2 regions of the Adlercreutzia muris genome follow, and region 1 is predicted to be linked to the other one. Evidence: predicted binding sites of a transcription regulator. Region 1 holds the regulator's gene; the other holds the start of a gene.
What was found. Region 1 encodes HrcA, which represses chaperone genes, less so after heat shock. Its sites were predicted from a motif close to TNTTAGCANNCNNNNNNNNNGNNTGCTAANA; they were not measured.
Positions count from the first base shown of each region.

Region 2: AAK988_RS10415 (ATP-dependent Clp protease ATP-binding subunit) is a predicted target of HrcA. The motif match lies at 4,750-4,780, and genes of this name have one in related genera.

Region 1 is NZ_JBCLQK010000010.1:73,638-85,884, reverse strand. Features, by position in the region: gene AAK988_RS09670 (helix-turn-helix transcriptional regulator) at 1-468, opposite strand, end outside; gene AAK988_RS09665 (FAD-dependent oxidoreductase) at 743-2,560, shown strand; gene AAK988_RS09660 (MiaB/RimO family radical SAM methylthiotransferase) at 2,954-4,309, opposite strand; gene AAK988_RS09655 (RsmE family RNA methyltransferase) at 4,302-5,210, opposite strand; gene dnaJ (molecular chaperone DnaJ) at 5,222-6,370, opposite strand; gene hrcA (heat-inducible transcriptional repressor HrcA) at 6,421-7,431, opposite strand; gene hemW (radical SAM family heme chaperone HemW) at 7,633-8,751, opposite strand; gene dusB (tRNA dihydrouridine synthase DusB) at 8,907-9,878, opposite strand; gene AAK988_RS09630 (hypothetical protein) at 10,005-10,190, opposite strand; gene AAK988_RS09625 (flavodoxin family protein) at 10,294-10,941, shown strand; gene lepA (translation elongation factor 4) at 11,073-12,247, opposite strand, start outside.
Region 2 is NZ_JBCLQK010000013.1:33,786-46,032, forward strand. Features, by position in the region: gene AAK988_RS10405 (methylenetetrahydrofolate reductase) at 1-369, opposite strand, end outside; gene AAK988_RS10410 (hypothetical protein) at 701-1,903, shown strand; gene AAK988_RS10415 (ATP-dependent Clp protease ATP-binding subunit) at 2,080-4,662, opposite strand; gene AAK988_RS10420 (ion transporter) at 4,843-5,793, opposite strand; gene lysS (lysine--tRNA ligase) at 5,925-7,898, opposite strand; gene greA (transcription elongation factor GreA) at 7,900-8,370, opposite strand; gene tatA (twin-arginine translocase TatA/TatE family subunit) at 8,468-8,737, opposite strand; gene AAK988_RS10440 (helix-turn-helix transcriptional regulator) at 8,938-10,395, opposite strand; gene AAK988_RS10445 (molybdopterin-containing oxidoreductase family protein) at 10,712-12,247, shown strand, end outside.

The sequences.
Region 1 (12,247 bases):
GATGATGGCGGCAACGAAGACCCGCATGAGCCGGCGCGGGCCGTACTCCACGAGCCGTTCGCCCCACAGCACCACAATGCCACCGCTGCCCACGCCCGTCAGAACGGCCCCCACTAAATAAAGGGTGGGCGCCGAGCTCGGATCCACGAGGCCTGGCAGCAGGGAGACGCACAGAGTGCCCAGCGCGGTGAGAACCGCCGCTTCCCAGGGCACGACCCGCAACTCCGAGAGGGGGTTGCGCACGCGGGCAAGCAGCAGAAAGGCCGCGATGGACACCACGTTGGCGAGCAGGGACACGACCCAGAGCGGTTCGAGCATGGTGCCCGGAGTGAAGGCAGCGGCGCCCAGCTGCGCTCCCTCCTCGTAGAAGCGGCTGCTCCAGAACACGCACCAAATCCACGCCCAGTGGGCGGCGAAGCCGAGCACGTCCGGCGAGAGCCAGTGCTCCCGAGAAAACTTGTTCTTCATGGTCTATCCCTCCGCCGACATTATAGGGGTTTGGAAGTCGCCTCCCCTCAGAGCCAGGAAAAACGTCTCCCCCTGGGAGGGGGATATTGGGTATGAGGGAGACGTTTCCCCCTGCCGACGGGGAGATTCGCCCGAGCCTTTGCGCTTGAATCGGATCAGCTGCCCAGCGCAGCCGGCAACGCTGCCGAGGGCCCCGCCGAAGGGAGCGGGGCGGGGGCGATGTCGCATTCGTGGCGCCGAGCCTCGGATGGGGAGGATTCTTAAAGGAGGAATCATGACCAAGGAACAGAGCAAGAGCGGCCTTTCCCGCCGCGCATTCTTCGGTCTGGGGGCCACTGCGGCCGCCGGGGCTGCCGTGGCCGGGCTCGCGGGCTGTGCGCCCCAGACGCCCGCCGAGAGCGCCGCAGGCAGCGAGACGCTGTCCCAGACCGGCGGCATGCCCATGGCCGACAACGGCGCTTCGGCCGGCCCCGACACCCAGGGCCTGCACAGCTGGGAGATCGCGCCAGAGCCCATTCCCGCCGACGAGATCACCGCGACCGAGGACACCGACGTGCTCGTGATCGGCGCGGGTCTGGGCGGCTGCTGCGCCACCCTGGCCGCTCTGGAGGAGGGCGCGAAGGTCATCACCATCGACAAGAACAGCGAGCAGGCCATCGCCCGCGGCGTGCATATCGCCGGCTTCCACACCAAAGTCCAGGCCGACCTGGTGAAGCAGGGCCTGCTGGAGGAGCCCGACTACGTGCACGTGGTGCGTCGCTGGATCAACTGGGCCCAGGGCCGCGTGAAGGAGCCGCTGCTGTGGGAGTACGCCCGCAAGTCCGGCGCCTGCTTCGACTGGCTCTACGACATCGCCAAGGGCCAGGGCCTGGAGGCGCTTTTGTGGGACGGCTACTACAAGGGCCCCGACTACACCGAGTATCCCGTCACCCACATCTTCTACAAGGAGGGCATGCTGGAGGAGACGGTGAACTTCACCTTCTACCAGGGCTCCGGCGTGGGCGACGTGTACGGCAACGCCGTGCTCGTGCCCGCCCTGTACGACGCCATCGCCGCCAACGGCGGCGAAATCCGCTGGGAGACCAAGTCCGAGCGCCTCGTGCGCGACGGCGAGGGCCCGGTGACCGGCGCCATCGTGAGCACCCCCGAGGGCATGGTGCAGATCAACGCCAAGTCGGTCGTCATCGCGTCGGGCGACTACGCCGCCGATGACGAGATGTTCCAGTACTACGCCCCCATGACCGCCTACGCCATGGACGCCCGCTACTACAATCCGCCGGACTGCGACACTGGCGACATGCACAAGCAGGCCATCTGGATCGGCGGCGCCATGCAGCGAAGCGAGCCCCACGCGGCCGTCATGCACCTCGACTTCGGTGCGGCCTCCTACGGCTTCCTCCACGTGAACTGGGAGGGCAAGCGCTTCAAGAACGAGGACGTGAACACCCAGTCCAAGTCGGTCACCAAGGCCCTGCAGACCCAGAAGGAGGCCTGGACCATCTACGACGCCAACGGCCTTAAGGCCGTGAAGCAGCAGATGGATGCCGGTCTTGGCGGCGGCCTGCAGTGGGGCCAGCTGACCCAGCCCGTGGGTGGCGAGTACAACCTGGAGGCCCAGGAGATCGTGCTTCAGGGCGAGATCGAGAGCGGGCTTACCCAGACAGCCGACACCCTGGAGGAGCTGGCCGGCCTCATGGGCGTGCCCGCCGAGAACTTCGTGGCCACCGTGGAGCGCTACAACGAGCTGTGCGATCTCGGCAAGGACCTCGATTTCGGCAAGCGCCCCGAGGTGATGGCCAAGGTCGTGGAGCCGCCGTTCTATGCCGGCAAGCTGGAGGCCGACCTGCTCACCATGTGCGGCGGCCTGCGCACCGATCTGGAGACCCACGTGCTCGATGCCAACGACCAGCCCATCGAGGGCCTCTACGTCTGCGGCTCGGCGGCAGGCGACTTCTTCGGCGCGGGCGACTACCCCACCTATGTGCCCGGTATCGGCCACGGCCGTTGCGTGACCTTCGGGCGCATGGCTGGCATCAACGCCGCCGGCGGCAACGCCGACGAGAAGATTCCGGACTTGGATCTGTTCGCCTAAGGCAACCTCGACTGGGACGAACCCAGCCCTGCCATACCCTCCCTCTTGAGCCCCGCAGGCACCAAAGCCTGTGGGGCTTTTGCCGTTTGATGTCCAAGACGTATGATGCGCTTTGGTTGACGAACTATCTCGAAATTGCACGAAATCGCGAGTTATGAGCGTCTGAGGGCGTCCCGGCACGCGAGATCTGCGACATTAGAGGTTGCGGCGATATTCCGACCAGACGTTTTCGTGGAAGGTGCCGTGGAATTCAGCTCTTCGCCGGCCCCGAGACGCTCATAACTCACGATTTCGCGCAGAAACGGGGGTGTTCGCCGACCGAGGGGGATCCTCGCAGAGCACAAGCCGTAATTACGGGTGCCCCTTGCTCAAGGGTGTCGCGACCCCCCGTGGCTACCCTATTTTTACCGGAACAAGAGAGCCGATAGCGGCACCGACGGGCGCGGGCATCTCGTGGTAGCTCTCGGTAGTGGCATGGCCGGGGCGCTCCACGAGGGCAAGCTCGACCGCGCCCGCACGCGCGGCGCGGTCGGCCGCGGCCAGTTCGTCGGTCAGGGTGCGCAAGCGGGCCGCCCGGGCGGCCTTTTCACCGGGAGGCACCTGGTCGGGGCGCTCAGCCGCCGGCGTTCCCTCGCGCTGCGAGTACGGAAACACATGAATCTTCGCGAAGCCGATGTGGCGGGCCAAGGCGCAAGTGTCCTCGAAGTCCTGCTCGGTCTCTCCGGGAAAGCCCACGATGATGTCGGTGGTGAGCGCTATTTCGGGCACCATGGCGCGCAGGTAGTCCGCAAGCTGGCGGTACTCCTCGGCGTCGTAGGGGCGGCCCATCTCCCGCAGCACCTTCGACGAGCCCGATTGCAGGGGCAGGTGCAGATGGCGGCAGAGGCGCCCCCTGGCCTCGGCGAGAAGGCCGATGAGGTCCATCGACACGTCCATGGGCTCGACCGAGCCGATGCGGAAGCGGCAGGGCGGCTCGCCCGGCGCGTGCAGCTCGGCCGTCTCGGCGAGCAGACGCAGGCAGAGGTCGGCCAGATCCAGGCCGTCGGCGTCGTAGGATCCCAGGTTGATGCCCGTGAGCACGATTTCCCGCACCCCGGCCCGCGCTAGGGCTACGGCCTCGACCGCCACCTCGTCGGCATTCCGGCTCGTCGCGCGGCCGCGGGCTACGTGCACGATGCAGTACGTGCAGGCGTTGTCGCAGCCGTCCTGTACTTTGATGCCGATACGCGTGCGCCCGTCGGCGGGCAGCACCGCCTCTGCGCCCTCAGGCGCCGCGAGCCCGGCAGCGCGGTTGCCGGTAGAAGGAGCCGGCCTCTCGGGTGCAGCCAGCTCGCCCTCTTCCGCCGTGCGGTCGTCGCGCTGCGCGCGAGTATCGAGGGGGGAGCCCCCCGCGGGAGGTCGTGACGGGAATGCGCCCTCTTCCAAATAGAGCGCCATGCCGGCTTTCGGGACTACGGTCACGCGGCTTCCCAGGGCCTCGTATGACGCCGCGTCGATTTCCGTTGCGCAGCCAGTAACGACAACGGGCGCTTCCTCGTTGGCGGACAGGGCGTGGCGCACGGCCTTACGGGTCTTCTTCTCGGCCTCGCCGGTGACCGTGCAGGTGTTCACCACGATGAGATCGGCCTCGGCCACAGGCGACGGCGCTCCCCCGCGTCCGGCGAGCAACCGCTCGAAGCCATCGGCCTCCACGCGGTTCACCTTGCAGCCCAGGTTCACCACGGCGAAGCGGAAGGCGGCCCTACGCATCGGCGATCTCCGCCGACGGGAACATCGCCGCGAAGCCCTCGGCCGCTGGCGAGGGGGCCGGGAGAACCGTCCCCGCATCTTCTTCGACCCGCTCGATCTCAGCCCTCTCAGGGCCGTTCCCCATGGCGCCGAGCTCGTAGAGCGCCAGGGCCGGGGCCACGATGCCCGCCGTCTCGGTGCGCAAGATAGAGGGCCCCAGCGTGACGAGGCGGGCACGGGGGTTGCTCGCCAGAAGCGCGCGCACCTCCTCTTCGGCCAGGCCGCCCTCGGGGCCCACCACCACAGCGATGCGGGCATCGTCCGCAGGGGTGCGCGTGGCGGCGAGAGCGCCTTGGATCGCTTCGCGTAGGCTCGCGCTGCCGGGCGCCTCCTCCCAGCACACGAGCACGGCCGTGGCGCCTTCGAGCCGCGCGCAGGCCTCCCCCACGGTCGCCGGCTCGCTCACCTCGGGAATGCGAGCCTGCCCCGACTGCATAGCCGCGCTCTTGGCGATGGCGCGCCAGCGCTCGGTCTTGGCCGCGGCCTTCTTGCCGTCCAGCTTCACCACCGAGCGCCTGCAGGTCAGGGGCACGAAGGCCGCCACGCCCACCTCGGTGGCATGGCGGATGACCGTCTCCATCTTGTCGCCCTTGGCCAGGCCCTGGAGCAATATCACCTGAGGACCTTCCGCGGGCGCCTCCTCGTGACGGGCGATGGAGACGAGCGGCAACCCGTCGGAGATATCGATGATCTCGCACTCGAAGTAGTCGCTTGCCCCGTCGATAACGGCGATGTGCTCGCCCGCAGCCAGGCGCAGCACCTTCGCGTGCTTCGCGTCGTCGGCCGCCAGCCGCAGTGGAAACACCGCCTCCGTCTCGGCAGCGAGCACCTGGTTCTCTAGGAAGAATCGCGGTAGGGACATGGACCGCTCCCCTATTCGAAGATATCCCGCAGCTTCTGCAGCGGCGAGCGCTTCTCATCCACGGTCTCGCCCATCTCGGCGGCCAGTTCCTCCAAAAGCTCGCGCTCGCGCTTGGAGAGCTTCGTGGGAATCTCCACGTCGATGTGGGCGAACAGGTCGCCCCGCATGTCGCTCTTCAGGCGCGGCATGCCGAAGCCCTTTACGCGCACCACCTGGTCGTTCTGACACCCCTCGGGGATCTTCACCGTGACCTTCTCGTCCTCGAAGATGCCGTCGATCTCGATATCGGCACCGAGGGCCGCCTGCACCATGGGCACCACGAGCTTGCAGTGCAGGTTGTCCCCGTCGCGCTCGAAGAACTCGTCCGGGGCGATGCGCACGGTGACGATGAGGTCGCCGGCCGGCGCGCCCTGCATGCCCGCCTCGCCGAAGCCGTGGATGCGCAGCTGCTGGCCGTCGCGGATGCCCCGGGGAACCTCCACCGACACGCGCTGGCGGTCGGGCACGCGGCCCTGGCCCTCGCACTCGGGGCAGGGGTTCTCGATAATGGTGCCAGTGCCGTGGCATTCGGGGCACGTGGTGGCCGACTGCATGTCGCCGAGGAAGGTGTGCTGCACGGTGACGACCCGGCCGCGGCCGTCGCATTCAGGGCAGGTGACCTCCTTGCCGCCCTCGCCGAGGCCCGTGCCGTCGCAGTCGGGGCACGGCGCCAAGCGATCATAGACGATCTCCTTCTTCTCGCCGGTGGCCGCCTCCTTCAGGCTGATGCGGATGCCCACGCCCATGTCGCGGCCGTCCTTGCGCACCTGGCGTCCGCCCCCGGCCGCCGCGCCGCCGAAGAAAGTGGAGAAGATGTCGCCCATGCCGCCGAAGCCGCCGCCGAACAAGTCCTCGAAGTCGATGTTCACACCGCCGTAGGGGCCCGCGCCGCCCGCAGCCCCGGGCACGGTGCCGAAGCGGTCGTAGGCGGCCTTCTTCTGCGGATCGCTCAGCACGTCGTAGGCCTCGTTCAATTCCTTGAACTGGTCTTCCGCATCGGGCGCCTTGTTCACATCCGGATGCAGCTCCCGGGCGCGGTGGCGGAACGCCTTCTTAATCTCGGTTTCGGAGGCGTCGCGGGAGACGCCGAGGATTTCGTAGAGGTCCTTCGTTGCGGCCATAGTGGAACGTCTTGCCTTTCTGATGGGTCGTACAAAAGTCGGTGGCGCCGCTAGTCGTCGCAGAGCACGCTCTGGGCGGCGCGCACGGCGCGGATAGCGTTGCCGTAGTTCATGCGGGTGGGGCCGATAACGGCGACGACGCCCTCGCTGTCGCCGCGGCCGTAGGAACAGGCCACGATGGAGATGCCGGCCAGCTCCGAGGCAGGGTTCTCCCGTCCGATGCGCACCATGACGGGGCTTTCCCCCTCCACCGTGTCGTCGAAGGTGTGCAGGAGCACTTCGTCGTCCTCGAGTACCTCCATGACCGGCAAGAGCGCCTTGGCGTCGCTGAACTCCGGTTGGCGCAGAAGAGACGAGATGCCGAGGCTATGGGCCCGGTTCCCGTCGCTCACGCCGAGGCACTCCACCACCTCGTCGATGACGAGTTGCACGAGGGGATCGCGCAGGGCCTCAATGGCGCTCGCGTCCAGAGAGCGGCGCACGTCCCGGGCCGACTGGCCCACGAGCAGCCGGTTCAGCAGGTTCTGGGCCGCCGCCAGCTCATCGGATGTGACCTCTTCGGAGAAGGCGACCGTGCGGTTGGCCACCTGGCCGTCATCGGCCACCACGATGATGATGGCCTGCCACACCGACAGGGACACGAGGGTGATCTGGCAAATGCGGCCGGCGAAGACCGAGGGGGCCATGACGATGGAGAGACAGTCGGTGAGCCGCGCCAGGGCGGCGGATGTGCGCTCCATGAGGGCATCCAGCTCGCAGGCGGCCCCGCGCAGCTCGTCCATCATGGCGGGATGGGGCCGCTCCTCCTCGGCGAGGCCCGACGAGAGCAGCTCGTCGACGAAGGTGCGGTAGCCGGCATCGGTGGGCACACGGCCGGCCGAGGTGTGGGGCTGCTGGATGAAGCCCGCGTCCTCCAGGGCGGATAGGTCGTTGCGCACCGTGGCCGGGCTCACGCCGAGCCGGTGGCGCTCGGTGAGCGTGCGCGATCCCACGGGCAGCGCGTACTCGATGTAGTCCTCGATCAGCGCGCGCAGCACCCTCTGGCGTCGCTCCGACAGCATGGCCGCTCCTTTCGCTTCCCCGCCGGCGCCCCCCTGCGGGCGCGCCGTTGTTGACGCTATTTTAGCAACCAAGCGGCGAGAGTGCTAACGAAAGGGCCGATCTCGACGCAAGCGACACATGGGAGCAGGCGGAAGGCGCGCAGGGGTCCACGGCTCCCGCCGCCCGACCCAGACGGCACCGGGCCGGTCGCGGCCACGGCCTCAGGGCGCCAAATCCAGCAGGCGGCCGTAGAGCTCGTTGCCACAGAGCCAGCCGCGCTCGGTGGGGCGCCAGCGGCCGCCCCGGTGCTCGGCGAGGCCGAGGGCCGCCAGCTCGTCGAAGACGGCCGCCACCGCCCCGGCGCCGATGGTCGCCGCCGCCCGGGCGATGCGCTCGTCGGAGACGCCCTGGGCCATGCGCATGGCCAGCATGAGGTCCTCGGCCGCCATCTGCCGCGCGTTCAGGTCGTCCACCACGCGCCCGTCCTGCACCCGCATGCGGCGCTCGGCGTTCTGGGTCATAGTCGCCGCCGAGCGGCCGAGTCCCAGGTAGGGCACGCCGGTCCAGTAGGCGGTGTTGTGGCGGCTCTCGAACCCGGGGCGGGCGTAGCTGGCCACCTCGTAGCGGATAAAGCCGGCCTCCCCCAGGATGCGCTCCGCTGCCTCCATGCACGCAGCCTCCACATCGTCATCCGGCTCGGCCATCTCGCCGCGCATGACGGCGGCATCGAAGGGCGTGTGCGGCTCGATGGCGAGCGGGTACACCGACACGTGGGTCACGCCCAGGGCCACGGCCTCGCGCACCGAGGCCTCGAAGGAGGCGAGGCTCTGGCCGGGGATACCACCCATGAGGTCCACCGACACGTTCCGGAACCGCTCCTGGGCCACGCGCACCGCCGCGCGGGCCGCCTCGGCGTCGTGGGCTCGCCCGAGGATGCGCAGCACCTCGTCGTCGAAGGACTGCACGCCGATGGACAGCCGGTTCACCCCGAGCGCCCAGATGTCGCGCACCATGGGCGCGGTCAGGCTCTCCGGGTTCGCCTCCATGGTGCACTCCACCTCGGGTTCCAGGTGCATGGCCGTGGAGAGCGCGTACAGCAGCATGGACAGCCGTCCCATGCCGATGTGGCTCGGCGTGCCCCCGCCGAGGTACACCGTCTCTATCTGGCCGAGCTTGCCCTCCCGAGAGGCGCGCCGCAACTGGAACACGAGCGATTCCACGTACTCGTCGATGACCGGCGAGTCGCGCTCGGTGGCCGCGGTGGCGAAATCGCAGTACCCGCATCGCTTCACGCAGAAGGGAATGTGCAGGTAGAGGGCTTTGTAGGGATCATAGGGCATAGAATAGTCTCTTTTCTAGCAACGCAGCTGACGCGACACCGGGTGCCTCAACCGAGCGAGTTCCGCAGCGACGAGAACAGGACTAGATGTCCTGTTCTCCAAAGCGAGGACTGTCTGAGCGAATTGAGGTATCCGGCGGCGCGTCAGCGGACAGATCACGAGTGCTCCTGGGCAATGAGCAGCAAGTCGCCGAACACCTGGTTGAAATCGTCGAGCGTGGTGCAGTAGTTGATGCGCCCGCGGGCCGCGGCGGCGCCGGGCAGGCCCGCCATATACCACATGGCGTGCTTGCGCATGCGCACGATGTTGCGCCCCTCGCGGTGGGTGAGCAGCTCGGCGTGGCGCCGGGCCATGGCAATGCGCTCGTCCACCGTGGGCGGCGCAGGCTCGGGCAGGCCCGCGAGCGCAGCCTGCACCTGGGAGAACAGCCACGGGTTGCCCTCGGCGCCCCGGGCGATCATCACGGCGTCGCAGCCGGTTTCCGCCGCCATGCGCACCGCGTCGGCGCCGCAGCGCACATCGCCGTTGCCCACCACGGGCACGCCCACCGCCTCCCGCACCCGGGCGATAACGCCCCAGTCGGCGGCGCCGCGGTACAACTGCTCGGCGAACCTCCCGTGTACGGTGACCCCATCGGCGCCAGCCTCTTCCATAGCCCGAGCGAAGGCTGGGGCCGTCTCATCGCCCTCGGCCCAGCCGCGGCGAAACTTCACCGTGACGGGATGCTCCACGGCTCCCTTCACGGACCGCACGATGGCAGCGGCCAGCTCGGGCTCCCGCATGAGGGCCGAGCCGTCCCCCTTCGACACGATCTTGCGCGCAGGGCAGCCCATGTTGATGTCCAGATAGGCTAGGCTCTCCCCCATCTCCTGCTCGATCCAGGCAGCCTGGGAGGCCATCACGTCCGGCTCGTGACCGAACAGCTGCACGGCCACCTGCTTCTCGCCGTCGGCCAGAGCCAGCAAATGGCGCGTCTTCTCGTTGGCGAAGGAGAGCCCCTTGGCCGACACCATCTCGGTGAAGGCCATGTCGGCGCCGGCCTCGCGGCACAAGGTGCGAAAGGCGATGTCGGTCACGCCGGCCATGGGGGCCAAAAGCACCCGGTACTTCCCGAACAGTCCGTCCATGGCCTACGCCTGCCCCGAGCGTAGGGAAGCGAGGAGCGCGCAAGGGGCGCCGACGGGGGCCGCTTCCCATACTGCGGTCGCACCGACGAGGGCCGCGTATATGCCGAACGCCTTTCCCATGGCAGCCTACAGGATGCCGAACAGCAGCAGGGCCGCCATGGCGAAAAGCCCGATGACGACGAGCAGGCACCCTACGCCGACCAGTCCCTTTGATGCGCCGGACATGGCCATGCGCTCGCGCTCCTCGGCGATCTTCTTCTCGTCGAAGGGGTCGTTGAGCCAGTCGTATTCCTCGTTCGTATTCTTCGCCATACCTTATACCTTGTGGACGCGTTCGAAATGCAGTGTAGAATAGCGAACAGTTTAACGGATGGCCGCCTGACGGCGGGCGAATACACGAGAAGAGGAGACAAACGTGAAAGTACTGCTCATCAACGGGAGCCCGCGCATGCAGGGCAACACCAACCGCGCGCTGGAGGAGGCCGCGGCGGCCCTCGAGGCCGAGGGCGTACAGACCGAGCTGGTCTGGATCGGCAACAAGGAGATCCGCGGGTGCATCGCCTGCGGCATCTGCGGGAAGAAGGGCGATAACCGCTGCGTGTTCGACAGCGACCCCTGCAACGGGCTCATCCAGAAGGCCGCTGCGGCCGACGGGCTCATCGTGGGGTCGCCGGTGTACTATGCCGGGGCGGCCGGCACGCTCATCGGGCTGCTCGACCGCATGTTCTACGCCGGCGGCTCGCTTCTGCGCTTCAAGCCCGCGGCCGGCATCGCCGTGGCGCGACGGGCCGGCACCATCGAGGCGGCTGACCAGATCAACAAGTACTTCCAGATCAACAACATGCCCGTGGTGCCGTCGAGCTACTGGAACATCGCCTTCGGCCGGGTGCCGGGAGACGTGGAGGGCGACGGCGAGGGCCTGCACACCATGCGCACCTTGGGTCGCAACATGGCCTGGATGCTGCGCTGCATCGAGGCCGGGCGCGAGGCCGGCGTCACCCCGCCCGAGATAGAGCCCAAGACCTGGACCCACTACGTGCGCGAGGACGTGCTGGAAGGCTAGGGCACTCGCGGCGCTCCGGGCAATCGCAAGGCGGCCTCGATCAGACGGCGGGGGCCGCCTTGCCCTGTGGGCGCCAAGGCTCACCGCTTCCCATCGAACGAGCGAGGCCGCCCCACGGGGCGGCCTCGCTGCTACTCGTCCACCTTCAGGATGGCCATGAAGGCTTCCTGGGGCACTTCCACGTTGCCGATGGCCTTCATGCGCTTCTTGCCGGCCTTCTGCTTCTCCAAGAGCTTGCGCTTGCGGGTGATGTCGCCGCCGTAGCACTTGGCCAGCACGTCCTTGCGCTTGGCCTTCACGGTCTGGCGCGCCAGCACCCGCCCGCCGATGGCCGCCTGGATAGGCACCTCGAACATCTGGCGCGGGATGATCTCCTTCAGCTTGTCGCAGAGCACGCGCCCGCGGTCGTAGGCCTTGTCCTTGTGCACGATGAACGACAGGGCGTCGATGGGCTTGCCCGACAGCAGGATGTCCAGCTTCACCAGCTCCGAGGGCTTGTAGCCGTCCATCTCGTAGTCGAGGGAGGCATAGCCCTTCGTGTTCGACTTCAGCTTGTCGAAGAAGTCCAGGATGAGCTCGGACAGGGGAATCTCCCAGAGCATCTCCACGGTAGTCTGGGACAGGTAGTTCATGGTGACGAAGTTGCCCCGCCGTCCCACGGCCAGGTCCATCACGGCGCCCACGTAGTCGGGCGGGATGAGGATCTTCGCCTTCAGGTAGGGCTCCTCTACGTGATCGATGGAGCCGGGGTCGGGCATCTCCTGGGGCGAGTGGAGCGAGACCATCTCGCCGCCCTTCAGGTACACATGGTACTCCACCGAGGGGGCCGTGGCCAAAAGGTCAAGCCCGAACTCGCGCTCCAGGCGCTCCTTGATGACCTCCATGTGCAGAAGGCCCAGAAATCCCACGCGGAAACCGAAGCCGAGGGCGTGGGAGGTCTCGGGCTCCCACACGAGGGCCGGGTCGTTCAGGGACAGCTTCTCCAGGGCCTCCTTCAAGGGCTCGTACTGGTCGCCGTCGATGGGGAACAGGCCCGTGAACACCATGGGCTTCGCCTCGCGGTAGCCGGGCAGCGGCGCGTTCACGCCGCCGGCGGCCAGGGTGATGGTGTCGCCCACCTTCACCTGGCTCACGTCTTTGAGGCCCGTGACCAAATAGCCCACCTCGCCCACGTAGAGCGCCTCCTCGGGCACCTCCTGGGGGTGGCGGGCGCCCACTTCCTCTACGAGGGTCTCGGTGCCCGTGGCCATCATGCGGATCTTGTCGCCCTTCTTGATGGAGCCGTCCACCACGCGGATGAGGGCCA
Region 2 (12,247 bases), on a different contig from region 1:
GTGGCGGAAATCGCCCGGCTGGGCATTGCCCACCAAATCGCCCCGCAGCGCGAGCACCGTGGTAATGCCCGCGGCCTTCAGCTCGGCAATGGCGGCCTGAACCGTCTCGCGCGTGGAATTCACGCAGGTCAAATGCGCCACAGCGGGAATGTGCGCCTCGCTTTGGATGAGCGAGGCCACCTCGATGGTCTGGCCGCCGTTGCCCGAGCCGCCGGCCGAGCAGGTGACCGAGATGAAATCGGGCCGCGCGAGCGCCATGCCGCCCACCACCTTGCGGGCCGCATCCAAGGTCAGCGAGCCCTTCGGCGGGAACATCTCCACCGAAAAGGGAATCGAGCGCGGGGCGAACAGCGAGGCAACGGGCTCCATGGGGCTTCTCCTTCATCTCCTTAATGCGACTCCCTATTATACGGCGGCCCTTCTTCCCCGCTCGCCGTGCAATGGCGCGAGGGCGCGAAAAAAGGGTGCGCTGCTCCGATCGCGCACGGCCCGACTGGCTGCATCGCGCGGGCCTCGGGCGCTCTCGCCCAAAGGCTCGATGCCGTACCGCGCCGCAAGGACCCCATGCTCGCGGAGTTTTGGCATAAGGGTTCTCAGCCCCCAGGGCACGCTGGCCTAGGCGGCTCCGCTCGCTTATAATGAGGAATGCCGATGCTCGCCGCGTTACACGGCAGCGCTTCCCTTGAAAGGCGGTGATCCCATGGCCCTGGCCCACTACCAGCTGATGAACAAGAACACGCCCGTGCTCTCGTTCGAGTACAATCTGGATGAGCACAAGGCCGTGCGCATCACCGGTATCGACCAAGCCGAGGCGGCCCCCTTTGGCTTGGCGGATCGTCGGGGAGACATTTCCAAGGCGGAACTCAACTACTGGTGGCGCCATCGGGCCATTCCCGCCTCCCGTGCCCAGATTAAACGGCTGCTCGAGAACTTGCAGCTGGACAGCACCCTCGAACTGGCCGAGAAGAGCTTCGGGCTGTCGCTGTCGGACCGCTATTGGCTGAACGATCTCGATGATCCGAAAACCTGGGACGCCGTCAACTTCTTCGACAACGACTTCAGCGACGACCTGGGTTTCCTCACCCTGGGCCAAGACTCGGCGGGATCATCTCCCGACACACCCGACTACAAAAGCGTGGCGCTGTCCTCCCCCAACAGCACCCTCGGCGGTGATTTGCTCAAGAAATGGAAGATCATCGACGGGCAGCGTGTGCTGCTGAAATCGGGCGTGGGCTTCGTAAACCAGGAGCCCTACAACGAGATGATTGCCACGCAACTGCATGAGCGGCTCATGGAGCCGGGAAAGTTCACTCCCTACTGGCTTTTCGAGGACGGACGCCGCGTGTACTCGGCCTGCGGGAACATGCTCGGCCCCGACGAGGAGCTGGTGGCTGCCTGGGATCTCATCCGCAACGTGAAGCAGCCGAACAATCTGTCCGATCTGAGGTTCTATGTGCGCCGCTGCGAGGATATGGGGCTTGACGGCGATGCCGTGATGGACGCCCTCGCCAAAATGTTCGCCGGCGATTTCGTGCTGGCCAACCGCGACCGGCACTACCGCAACTTCGGCGTCATCCGCAACGTGGAAACGTTGGAAGTCACCCGACTTGCCCCCGTGTTCGACACCGGCTCGTGCCTGTGGTCTGATGCCGAGTTTCTGGACGTGCCCGGCGATTTCCTGTACATGGCCAAGCCCTTCAAGGCGGCCGGCATGCGCCCCGAAGATCAGCTGCGCCTGTTCGAGGGCCACTTCGGCTGGCTCGACGTCGCGAAGCTGGCCGACTTTCCCGACGAGGTGCGCGCTATCTTGAGCCGCAACCCTAACATTCCCGAGCACCGCATCGAGCGCATAGCCCGCGCCGTGGAGCAGAAAATCGACCTGCTGGGCCGTATCGCGAAATAGGCCCCTCCTTGTCGCAGGAAATCTGGCAGCTTCAGGCCGCTTGCCGTACCGCCTATTGCCTCGTTGCAAGCAGGCAACAGGCGGCTATGAGCAGAAAGGAGGCTCCCTTGGGAGCCTCCTTTCTGCGATCGGGAACGGAATGGGCGCTCGCGGACGCGCGACCGGTGTGACGGGACCTACTCTCCGCCGGCAACGGAGCCGGCCGGCGCACCGGCGCCGCGGCCGCTGCCGAGCCCGGCGCGACCGAGGTCGTAGTTGGTGAGCAGCAGCTCGGCGTCCCGGGCGATGGAGTCGCGCTTGCGGGGCGCGGGAATGGAACCGGTGCCCTCGTTGAACACCAGCTCCTCGCCGTCCTCGCCCACGGTGACGTCCACCACGCTGCCGCTCGTCCAGCGGCCCTCCAGGATCTGCTCGGACAGCGGATCCTCCAACAGGCGCTGGATGGCCCGGCGCAGCGGGCGCGCGCCGAAGGCGGTGTCGGTACCCTCGCGGGCCACGAGCTTCTTGGCCGCCTCGTCCAGGTTGATGGTCATGTTCTGGGCGATCATGCGCTCGCGCAGCTCGGCCACCATAAGGTCCACGATCTGCACGATCTCGTCCTCGGTCAGGCTCTTGAACACGATGATCTCGTCGATGCGGTTCAAGAACTCGGGCCGGAAAGCGTTCTTCAGCTCGTGCATCACCCGGCTCTTGATCTCCTTGTCGGAAAGCCCGTTCTGCCCCGAGTTGGAGAAACCGAGCGTGGTGGTGGTCGTGATGTCGCGGGCGCCCACGTTCGACGTCATGATGATAACCGTGTTGCGGAAGTCAACGGTGCGCCCCTGGGCATCGGTCAGGCGACCCTCCTCCAGGATCTGCAGCAGGATGTTGAACACATCCGGGTGGGCCTTCTCGATCTCGTCGAACAGCACCACCGAATAGGGGCGCTGGCGCACGGCCTTGGTGAGCTGGCCGCCCTCGTCGAAGCCCACGTAGCCCGGAGGCGAGCCCACCAGGCGCGACACCGTGTGCTTCTCCATGTACTCGGACATGTCGAAGGACAGCAGCGCGTCCTCGGAGTTGAACAGGAACTCGGCCAGCGACTTCGCCAGCTCAGTCTTGCCCACGCCCGAGGGGCCCAGGAAGATGAACGAGCCCGCCGGGCGCTTCGGGTCCTTCAGACCGCTGCGGCTGCGGCGGATGGCCTTGGACAGGGCGGTCACGGCCTCGTCCTGGCCGATGATGCGCTCGTGGAGCACGCCCTCCATGCGCAGCAGCTTCTCGGTCTCGGCCTCGGTGAGGTTGCTCACGGGCACGCCGGTGGACATGGACACCACGTCGGCGATGTCCTCCACGGTCACCTGCTGCACGGTCTTGGAGGTGTCCTCCTCCCACTGCTTCTCGGCCTCTTCGCGGTCCTTCTTCACGGCCTCTTCCTCGTCGCGCAGCTCGGCGGCGCGCTCGAAGTTCTGGTCGCCGATGGCGCGATCCTTCTCGGCGCGGATCTTGCGCAGCTTCTCATCGAGATCGCGCAGCTCCTTGGGCAGGGTCATGTTGCGGATGCGCATGCGGGCGCCGGCCTCATCCATGACGTCGATGGCCTTGTCGGGCAGGTAGCGGTCCTGGATGTAGCGGTTCGCCAGCTGCACGGCGGCGGTCAGGGCGTCGTCGGTGAAGTGCACGCCGTGGTGCGCCTCGTACTTGTCGCGCAGGCCCTCCATGATGCGCACGGCCTGCTCCTCGTTGGGCTCGTTGATGGTGAGCGGTTGGAAGCGGCGCTCCAGGGCCGAGTCCTTTTCCAGGTGCTTGCGGTACTCCTCCAGGGTGGTGGCGCCGATGATCTGAATCTCGCCGCGGGACAGCGGGGGCTTCAGAATGGCGGCCGCGTCGATGGAGCCCTCGGCCGAGCCGGCGCCGATGATGGTGTGGATCTCGTCGATGAACAGCAGCACGTCGCCGGCGTCCATGACCTCCTTGATGACCTTCTTCAGGCGCTCCTCGAACTCGCCGCGGTACTTGGAACCGGCCACGAGCGCCGACACGTCCAGCGTGATGAGGCGCTTGCCGCGCAGGATGTCGGGCACCTGGTTGCTCACGATGAGCTGGGCCAGCCCCTCGGCGATGGCCGTCTTGCCCACGCCGGGCTCGCCCAGGATGAGCGGGTTGTTCTTCTGGCGACGGGACAGGATCTGCATGACGCGCTCGATTTCCGAGGCGCGGCCGATGACCGGGTCCAGCTTGCCGTCGCGGGCCTTCTTCGTGAGATCGGTGCCGAACTCGGTGAGCATGGAATCCGACGAGGCCGGCCCGTCGAAGCCGGAGCGACCCGCGTAGACAGGCGACTGGCCCACCAGATCGTTCAGGGCGCCGCGCACATCATCGCCGGACACGTTCAGGCGACCGAGCACTTCCAGAGCCGTGCCCTCGCCCTCGCGCACGATGCCCAAGAGCAAGTGCTCGGTGGAGATGTAGGACTGGCCCATCTGCATGGCCTCGCGCAGGGAGTTCTCCAGCACGCGCTTCACCCGCGGCGTGAAGGACAAATGCCCCGACACGTCGGCGTCCTCGTCGATGGTGACCACCTGGCGGATGGCCTGCACCACCCCATCGTAGGTGACGTTCAGGCGATCGAGGGCCTGGGCGGCCAGGCCGTCCTTCTCCTGGATAAGGCCCAAGAGAATATGCTCGGTGCCCACGTAGGGCTGATGGAGCGCACGCGCCTCATCCTGAGCCAGGACCAGCACTTTGCGTGCTTTGTCCGTGAATTTCTCGAATGACATGGTTTCCTCGTTCCTTCGTTGGTGCCCCGCGGCAAAGGTTCTCTCTCGCTAGCAGACAGGCCGGGCACGAAATATAGTTCCCGAGCAGTTTAGCACTCACGCGGGCGAATTGCTAAAGCATGGTGCCGAGAAGGGCTGTTTTGTGGGCACGTTGTGAGGGGAAGCGACGCCACAGCCACGCTATCCCCGCCGATCGCCATCTGAGGCAGCCTCGCCCTCGCCAGCGGCCCCTTCCCCTACGCCCGCGCGTTCGGCTTCATCGCGGTCGTCTTGGCGGGCGTCTTCGCGGCGCACGTCGCGCTCGATCTTGCGCAGGTTCGCGTTCTGGAACTCGGCCACGAAGCCAGCGGAGAAGATACCGCCGGGAATGGCCACCAAGGCCACGGAGAGGAACATGATGACGGAGCCCACGATGCGCCCGGCCGGCGTAATGGGCACCAAGTCGCCATAGCCGGTACCGGTGATGGTGGTGACGGCCCAGTACACGCCCGACAGCAGGTTGTTGAACTTGTCGGGCTGGGCCGGGTGCTCGATCTCGTACATGACCACACTGGAAACGACCACGAGCAGGGCGATAACCAGAAAGGCCGCCACAATCTCGTGGTAGTGCTTCGCGATGACGCGGCCGATAGTGCGCAGGCCCCGCATGTAGCGGGAAATCTTCACGAGGCGCACCAGACGCACCACATTGATGACGTTCAGCAGCACGGGCGTGACGGGCACGAACCAGGCCACCATATTCGGCCCGAAGGAGAGCAGATCAATGAGGCCCCAGGGCGAGCAGATATAGCGCAGCCGCGCCCGGGCCGGCGTGCAGTTGCCGAAGGCCAGATCGGCAATCCAGATGCGGGCGAAGTACTCGACGCAGAAGCAGACCGTGGAAAAGCGGTAGAAGCCGGCGACCACGTCGGCCGTGACGGGATCGAGCCCCGGCTGGGTGGACACGAACACCACCACCGCGTTCAGCAGGATGAGCACGAACAGCGCCCCGCCCACGATGCGGGCCGGCCAGCTGGCACGGCGCAAGTTCTCCAGCGCGTAGAACGTCTCGCGCTTCAGTTCGTTGGTGTGGGCCAGCTTAAGCCGCCGACGGAACCGCTCGGCGCGCTCGCTCTCCCGATGCCGCCCCATGGCCGCACCTCCTCTCGCGCCAGATCGGTCGTCTCTTTCGCATTTGCCTCTCGCTGACGCCTATTCTAGAAACAGATGGGCCCGCGCAGCTCAGCACGGACCCATCTGTAGGTAAGTTGGTAACTGTTCGCTTAGTACAGCTTGGCGCCGGCGGGGATGCGGTCGTCCACCATGAGCAGGTTCAGGCGCTCCTCGGGCTCGCCGTCCTCGCCCGGCACTTCGTGCACGGCGCTGATGATCATGCCGCACGAGTCGATGCCCATCATCTTGCGTGGCGGCAAGTTGGTGATGGCGATGAGCGTCTTGCCCACCAGCTCCTCCGGCTCATAGTAGGCGTGGATGCCCGACAGGATGGTGCGGTCGGCCCCGGTGCCGTCGTCCAGGGTGAACTGGAGCAGCTTCTTGGACTTGGGAACGGCGATGCACTCCCTCACCTTCACGGCGCGGAAGTCGGACTTGCTGAAGGTGTCGAAGTCCACCTCGTCGGCGAACAGGGGCTCGATGACCACGTCGGCGAAGTCCATGGGAGCCGCAGAGGCCACTGGGGCATCGCCCGTCGGGGCCGCAGCCTCAGCTGCAGACGGAGCCGCGGACGCAGCGTTGCCACCCACCGGCACTTCATCCTTCATGTGAGGGAAGAGCAGCACGTCGCGGATGGAGGGCGCATCGGTGAGCAGCATGACCATGCGGTCGATGCCGATGCCCACGCCTCCCGCCGGCGGCATACCGTACTCCAGGGCGCGGATGTAGTCGGCGTCGAAGCCCATGGCCTCGTCGTCGCCCATGTCCTTGGCCTCCACCTGAGCGCGGAAGCGCTCGGCCTGGTCCACCGGGTCGTTCAGCTCGGTGAAGGCGTTGGCGTATTCGTGGCCTAAGATGAACAGCTCGAAGCGCTGGGTGAGCTCGGGATTCTCGGGATCCTTCTTCGCGAGCGGGGAAATCTCCAGGGGATGATCGATGACGAAGGTAGGCTGGATGAGCTTCTCCTCGGCCACGGCCTCGAAGATCTCGCTGATGAGCTTGCCCTTGCCCCAGGCCGCTTCCGCATGGCCGCCGTGCTTCTCCAGAATGGCCACGAGCTCCTCGCGGCTGCGCTTGAAGGATACCTCCTCGCCGGTGTGCTCGCTGGCCAGCTCCATCATGGAGGCGCGGCGCCAGGTGCCGGACAGGTCCACCGCCGTGCCCTGGTACTCGATCTGCAGGCTGCCGCAGGCGGCCTCGGCCGCGGCCTTGATGCAACCCTCGGTGAGATCCATCATGCCGTCCAGGTCGCTGAAGGCCGCGTAAGCCTCCATGGTGGTGAACTCGGGGTTGTGGTACGGGTCCATACCCTCGTTGCGGAACTGGCGGCCGATCTCGAACACCTTCTCGAAACCGCCCACGAGCAAACGCTTCAACGGCAGCTCCGTGGCAATGCGCAGGTAGTAGTCGCGATCCAACGCGTTGAAGTGCGTGATGAAGGGCTTCGCGTTCGCGCCGCCGATGATGGCGTGCAGAAACGGGGTCTCCACCTCGTAGAAGCCCTCATCCTCCATGTAGCGGCGAATGGCCGACACGATCTTGAAGCGGCGCTCGAAGGTAGTGCGCACCTCGGGGTTCATGACCAGATCCACATAGCGCTGGCGGTAGCGGGTCTCCTTGTCCGTGAGCCCGTGGAACTTCTCGGGCAAGGGGCGCAGCGACTTGCTCATAAGCTCGAAAGAGTCCACGGCCACGGACAGCTGGCCCCGGCGGGTGCGCATCATGGTGCCGGTGACGGCAATCCAGTCGCCCACGTCCAGATCGCACAGATCGGCGAAACGCTCCTCGCCCAGGGCGTTGATGCGGCAGAACAGCTGGATGTCGCAACCGGACTCGCGCAGCTCCAAAAAGGCGATCTTGCCCTGCACGCGCTTGGCCATAATTCGGCCGGCGATGGTGACCGCATCCTCGGTGGAATCGCCGTCCCCCAGATGAGCGTACTGCTCGTTCAGCGCACCCACGCTGTGGCTGCGCTCGATGGCATGGCCGTAGGGATCCACGCCCGCGGCAATCAGCGCCGAGCGCTTAGCCCGGCGCACCTCGATGGGATCGTCTTCGATTACCTCAGCAATTTCTTCAGCCATATTAGTGCTCGATCTTGACGATGGTCAGCTTGATGTCGCGGCCAGTGGGGCCGGTGGTGGTCACCTCGTCGCCCTTCTTGCGGCCGAGCAGCGCCTGGCCCACGGGGGACTCGTTGGAGATCTTGCCCTCGGCGGCATCGGACTCGGCGCCGCCCACGATGGTGAACACGCGCTCGCGGCCGTTCATGTCCACCGTGACCACGCTGCCGATATTCACCTTGCTCGAGCGCTTCGGCGTATTCACCACGGTGGCCTCGGACAGGATGCGGCTGATCTCGGCGATGCGCGCCTCCATCATGCCCTGCTCGTTCTTCGCGTCGTCGTATTCGGAGTTCTCGGAGATGTCGCCGAACTCGCGGGCCACCTTGATGCGCTCGCCGATCTCGGCGCGCTTCTCGGTCTCCAGGTAGTGAAGCTCCTCTTCCAGCTTCTCCTTGCCTTCCTGGGTCAGTACGTAATTGTCGTTTGCCATGATGATGTCCGTTTTCTCTCTTTATACACTGGTGGTGCGCCCGCACAATTATGCGGGCGCACCACGGATTACCTCGTTATGCGAAGGACGAAAGAGGCTACTCGGCCTTCTTCTTCACGACCTTCTTGACGGTCTTCTTAGGGGCCTCGACCGGCTCCTCGACCACTTCCTCAACGACTTCGACAACCTCGTCATCGTCGGCGGCCTCCTCGACCTCTTTCTGGCCGGCGCCCATGCCATCGCGCAGGTTCTTCACCGTCTTGCCGAGGGCGCTGCCGAGTTTGGGCAGGTTCTTCGGGCCGAAGATGAGCAGAATGACGACCAGGATGATAAGGAGCTCGGGAACTCCCATGCCCAAAATCTTCATGCATTCCTCCGTTGAGTCGGGCAAGCGATGCCTGCCGCTGCTTGTCTCAGGCGCGACGCGACGAACAAACCCCGTTAGCCGTCCCCCGTGAGGCGCTCCTTTGTGCGCGGGCAATGGTAGCACAAACGCCGAGGCCGCGACCGAACTCGCACAAATACTTCAACGATGGGCGCCACGGGGCGCCTGTGGCCGGTCCGGCCCTAGCGCTCGCTTTCCACCAGGTCGATAAGCTCTTGGCGATCGTGCACGTCGAGCTTGCGGTACAAATGACTCAGATGTGCGTTCACTGTGCCCGCCGTCAGGCCCAGCTCCTCGCGGATGCGCGGCGTGGAGCGGCCCTTGGCCACCAGCACGAGCACCTCCTCCTCGCGCTCGGTCAGATTGAAGTCGACCCGCAGCTGATGGCAGCGCTCGCGGAAGGGGCGGCGCCCGAAACGGCCGCCCCCGAGCAGCCGGGCCATGGTGCTCTCGGTGAACAGAAACAGATAGGCGAAGAACAGCAGGCACACGCACAGAAGCGTCACGAGACTCAGTAGCCGCGGGGTGACGGCCACGGTGGACAGCACGAGGGCGCCACCGAAAGTGCCCGCGAGCAGGCCGGCCGTGCAGGAGGCCCAGCCGATGCCGAAAGCGAACAGGGGCGAGAGGCCGTAGAGCCCCGTGAGGCGAGCGAGCACCACCCACATGAGCAGCATCACCACGCAATAGGTGACGACCCCCGCCGCATCGGCCGCGAAAGACCCCGGCTCGAGCAGGGGCAGCAGGAGCATCACGAAGCCGAGGGCGAATACCGAGGTCTTGTAGGCAGCGGCAAAATCGGGGGATGTGGCCGACAGGAGCGGGCCGCACACAATGACGATGGCACCGATGGTGGCCATGAGGAACAGCCACGGATAGGAGCCGTCGCTCACAATAGGCGTCCCGGCCAGGAAGAACGACCGAGCGAAGGATCCGGCCAAGGAGAGCACCCCCAGTGAGAAGACGGCCCGCACCGAGAAAGCGCCCTGGTGGAGCGCCGGCTTCCCCACCTCCTCCGTCGTGCGCCACACGCCGAGACCCTGGAACAGGATGGCGCCGACCCCTATGGGCAGCGCGCTGGTGATGACGACGGCGGCCAGTTTCGGCAGCATGACCGTCAGCGCGAACAACACTGCGGCAAGCAGGAACGCCGACGCCGTCTTCACGGTGACCTCCACGATGTTCAGGCGCCGCAGCACATCGCCCCAGGCGAGATAGAGCACCCCCAAGCCAACGCCGGAAATAGCCGCGGCGATGGAGCACCAGGGCTGGCGGAACACCTCGCTGACATCCACAATGGCGAGCACGATGGTGCTCAGCACGAGGGCCACCGGAGCCGCCCAGCGCAGCACGGGACGCCCCATGGCCCGGGAAAAGACCCCCGCCTGGCCGGCGGCCACCAAGAGCACCGCCACGAGGCCCAAGCTCGAGTAGCCCACCACACTGTTGAAATGGCTCACATCGTTGCGCGTGGAATAGTGGATGGCCGGGCTGAAGAACGTGATGAACTGCCACGCCAGCATGAGCGCCAGACCCCACACCCGGCGATCGAGCACATCGCCAAGGGTCACCGAGCCCCACGAGAGACGGGCATCGGCATCCGAGGGCAAGGCCGGCCCGGCCCCTCCCGATTGTGTCATAAATTCCTCCCAACTCTTTCCCGTCTTCCGAAGCCGGGAAAGCCTCCTTGGCGCGATTCTAGCACAAAAGACGGGAAGCCGGTGCACGCGAACCTGTCATATAAAACATATATCGTCCCAGCTCAAAGCCTTGTTTTCAAAATATAGGAAACGCACGATTTTCTCTGGGAGCCAAAAACGCTACGGTGGCATACGTCGCGAGAGGCGACCCCCGCAAGGCCCAGGGATGCTGCGCTCATGGTTAGTCGATCGAAGGGGAAGGGGAGGTTTTTCGGATGCAGCGGGTGTCGCGGGGATACCGACAAGAGGAGGTCTTATGGCTGAATTCACCAGACGCACGTTGCTCAAGGGCGCCGCCGCCCTCGGTGCCGCAGCGATGCTCGGCGGCTGCGCGCCGCAAACGCTCGAGGAAGACGAGCTGTCCCAGACCGGTGGCGAGGAAGGTCCCGAGCCGGTTATCGAAGTCAAGCACGCCTGGTGCAAGATGTGCGGTCCCGCCCGCACCCACTGCTCCACCCTGTGCACCATCAAGGACGGCCGCTGGGTGCACGTGGAGGGCAATCCCGAGGCCGGCAACAACTTCGGCCGCGGCTCGAAGACGCTGTGCGCCAAGGGCAACGCCGCCATGCACACCGTGTACGCCCCGAACCGCCTGCTGTACCCCATGAAGCGCGTGGGCGAGAAGGGCGAGGGCAAGTTCGAGCAGATCACCTGGGACCAGGCCCTCGACGAGATCGCCGCGAAGCTGCAAGAGCAGAAGGAGCAATACGGCGCCGAGTCCTACGGCGTGCTCTCCCCACAGTTCTACGCGGTGCTCGGCTCCCTCGGCCGCCGTTTCCTGAACGTGCACGGCTCGCCGAACTACCTGCACTCCGCCATCTGCAATTCCCAGCGCATGTTCTCGCGCCTGGTCACCCTGGGCGGTCCGGAGCACGCGAAGGCCACCGACACGGCCCCCGGCCAGCTGGACAAGTGCAAGCTGCTCGTCGTGTGGGGCTACAACTCCGAGAACTCCGCCATCAACCAGGGCAACCCCAACAAGCGCCTGGATTCCCAGGAAGGCGGCATGACGGTCATCGACATCCGTCCCATGCAGGAGGGGCTGGGCTCCCACGCCGATTACTGGCTGCCCGTCATCCCCGGCACCGACGGCGCCTTGGCCCTGGCCTTCCTGAACGTCATCATCGGCGAGGATCTCTACGACCACGACTTCGTGGAGAACTGGTGCCTCGGCTTCGACGAGCTGGCCGAGCACGTCAAGCAGTTCCCGCCCTCTTGGGCCGCCCCCATCACGGGCATTCCCGAGGAGCGCATCATCGAAGTGGCCCGTCTCATGGGCACCACCAAGCCCATGGGCATCAACATCGGCAACGGCATCGGTGACCAGTCGGCTGACGGCCACTGGACCGTGGCCTGCGCCTGCCTCATCGAGGCCATCACCGGCAACCTCGGCATCGCCGGCGGCGGCGGGGCCGGCATGGTCATGCCCGAGCCGCTCATCAAGACGAAGCCCATCGATCTTTTGAGCGACCGCCTGCCGGCCAGCGAAGAGGACACCGCCAACGGCTGGATGCCCGGCGTGGCCAAGCTCGTCGGCCCCGAGACGCCCCGCTGGTTCCAGGACATGGTGACCCAGGAGTCCGGCCCCACCACGGCCTACAACAAGGGCATCCAGTCCATTCTCAGCGAGAAGCCCTATCCGCTGCGCTTCATCTTCGCTCAGTCGTCCAACCCCATGTCCGCCACCCGCCAGCCCAAGACCGTGGCCGAGGCCCTGAAGAAGCTCGACTACTACGTGGTGATGGACGTGGCCTGGAACTCCTCCTGCGACTACGCCGACATCGTGCTGCCG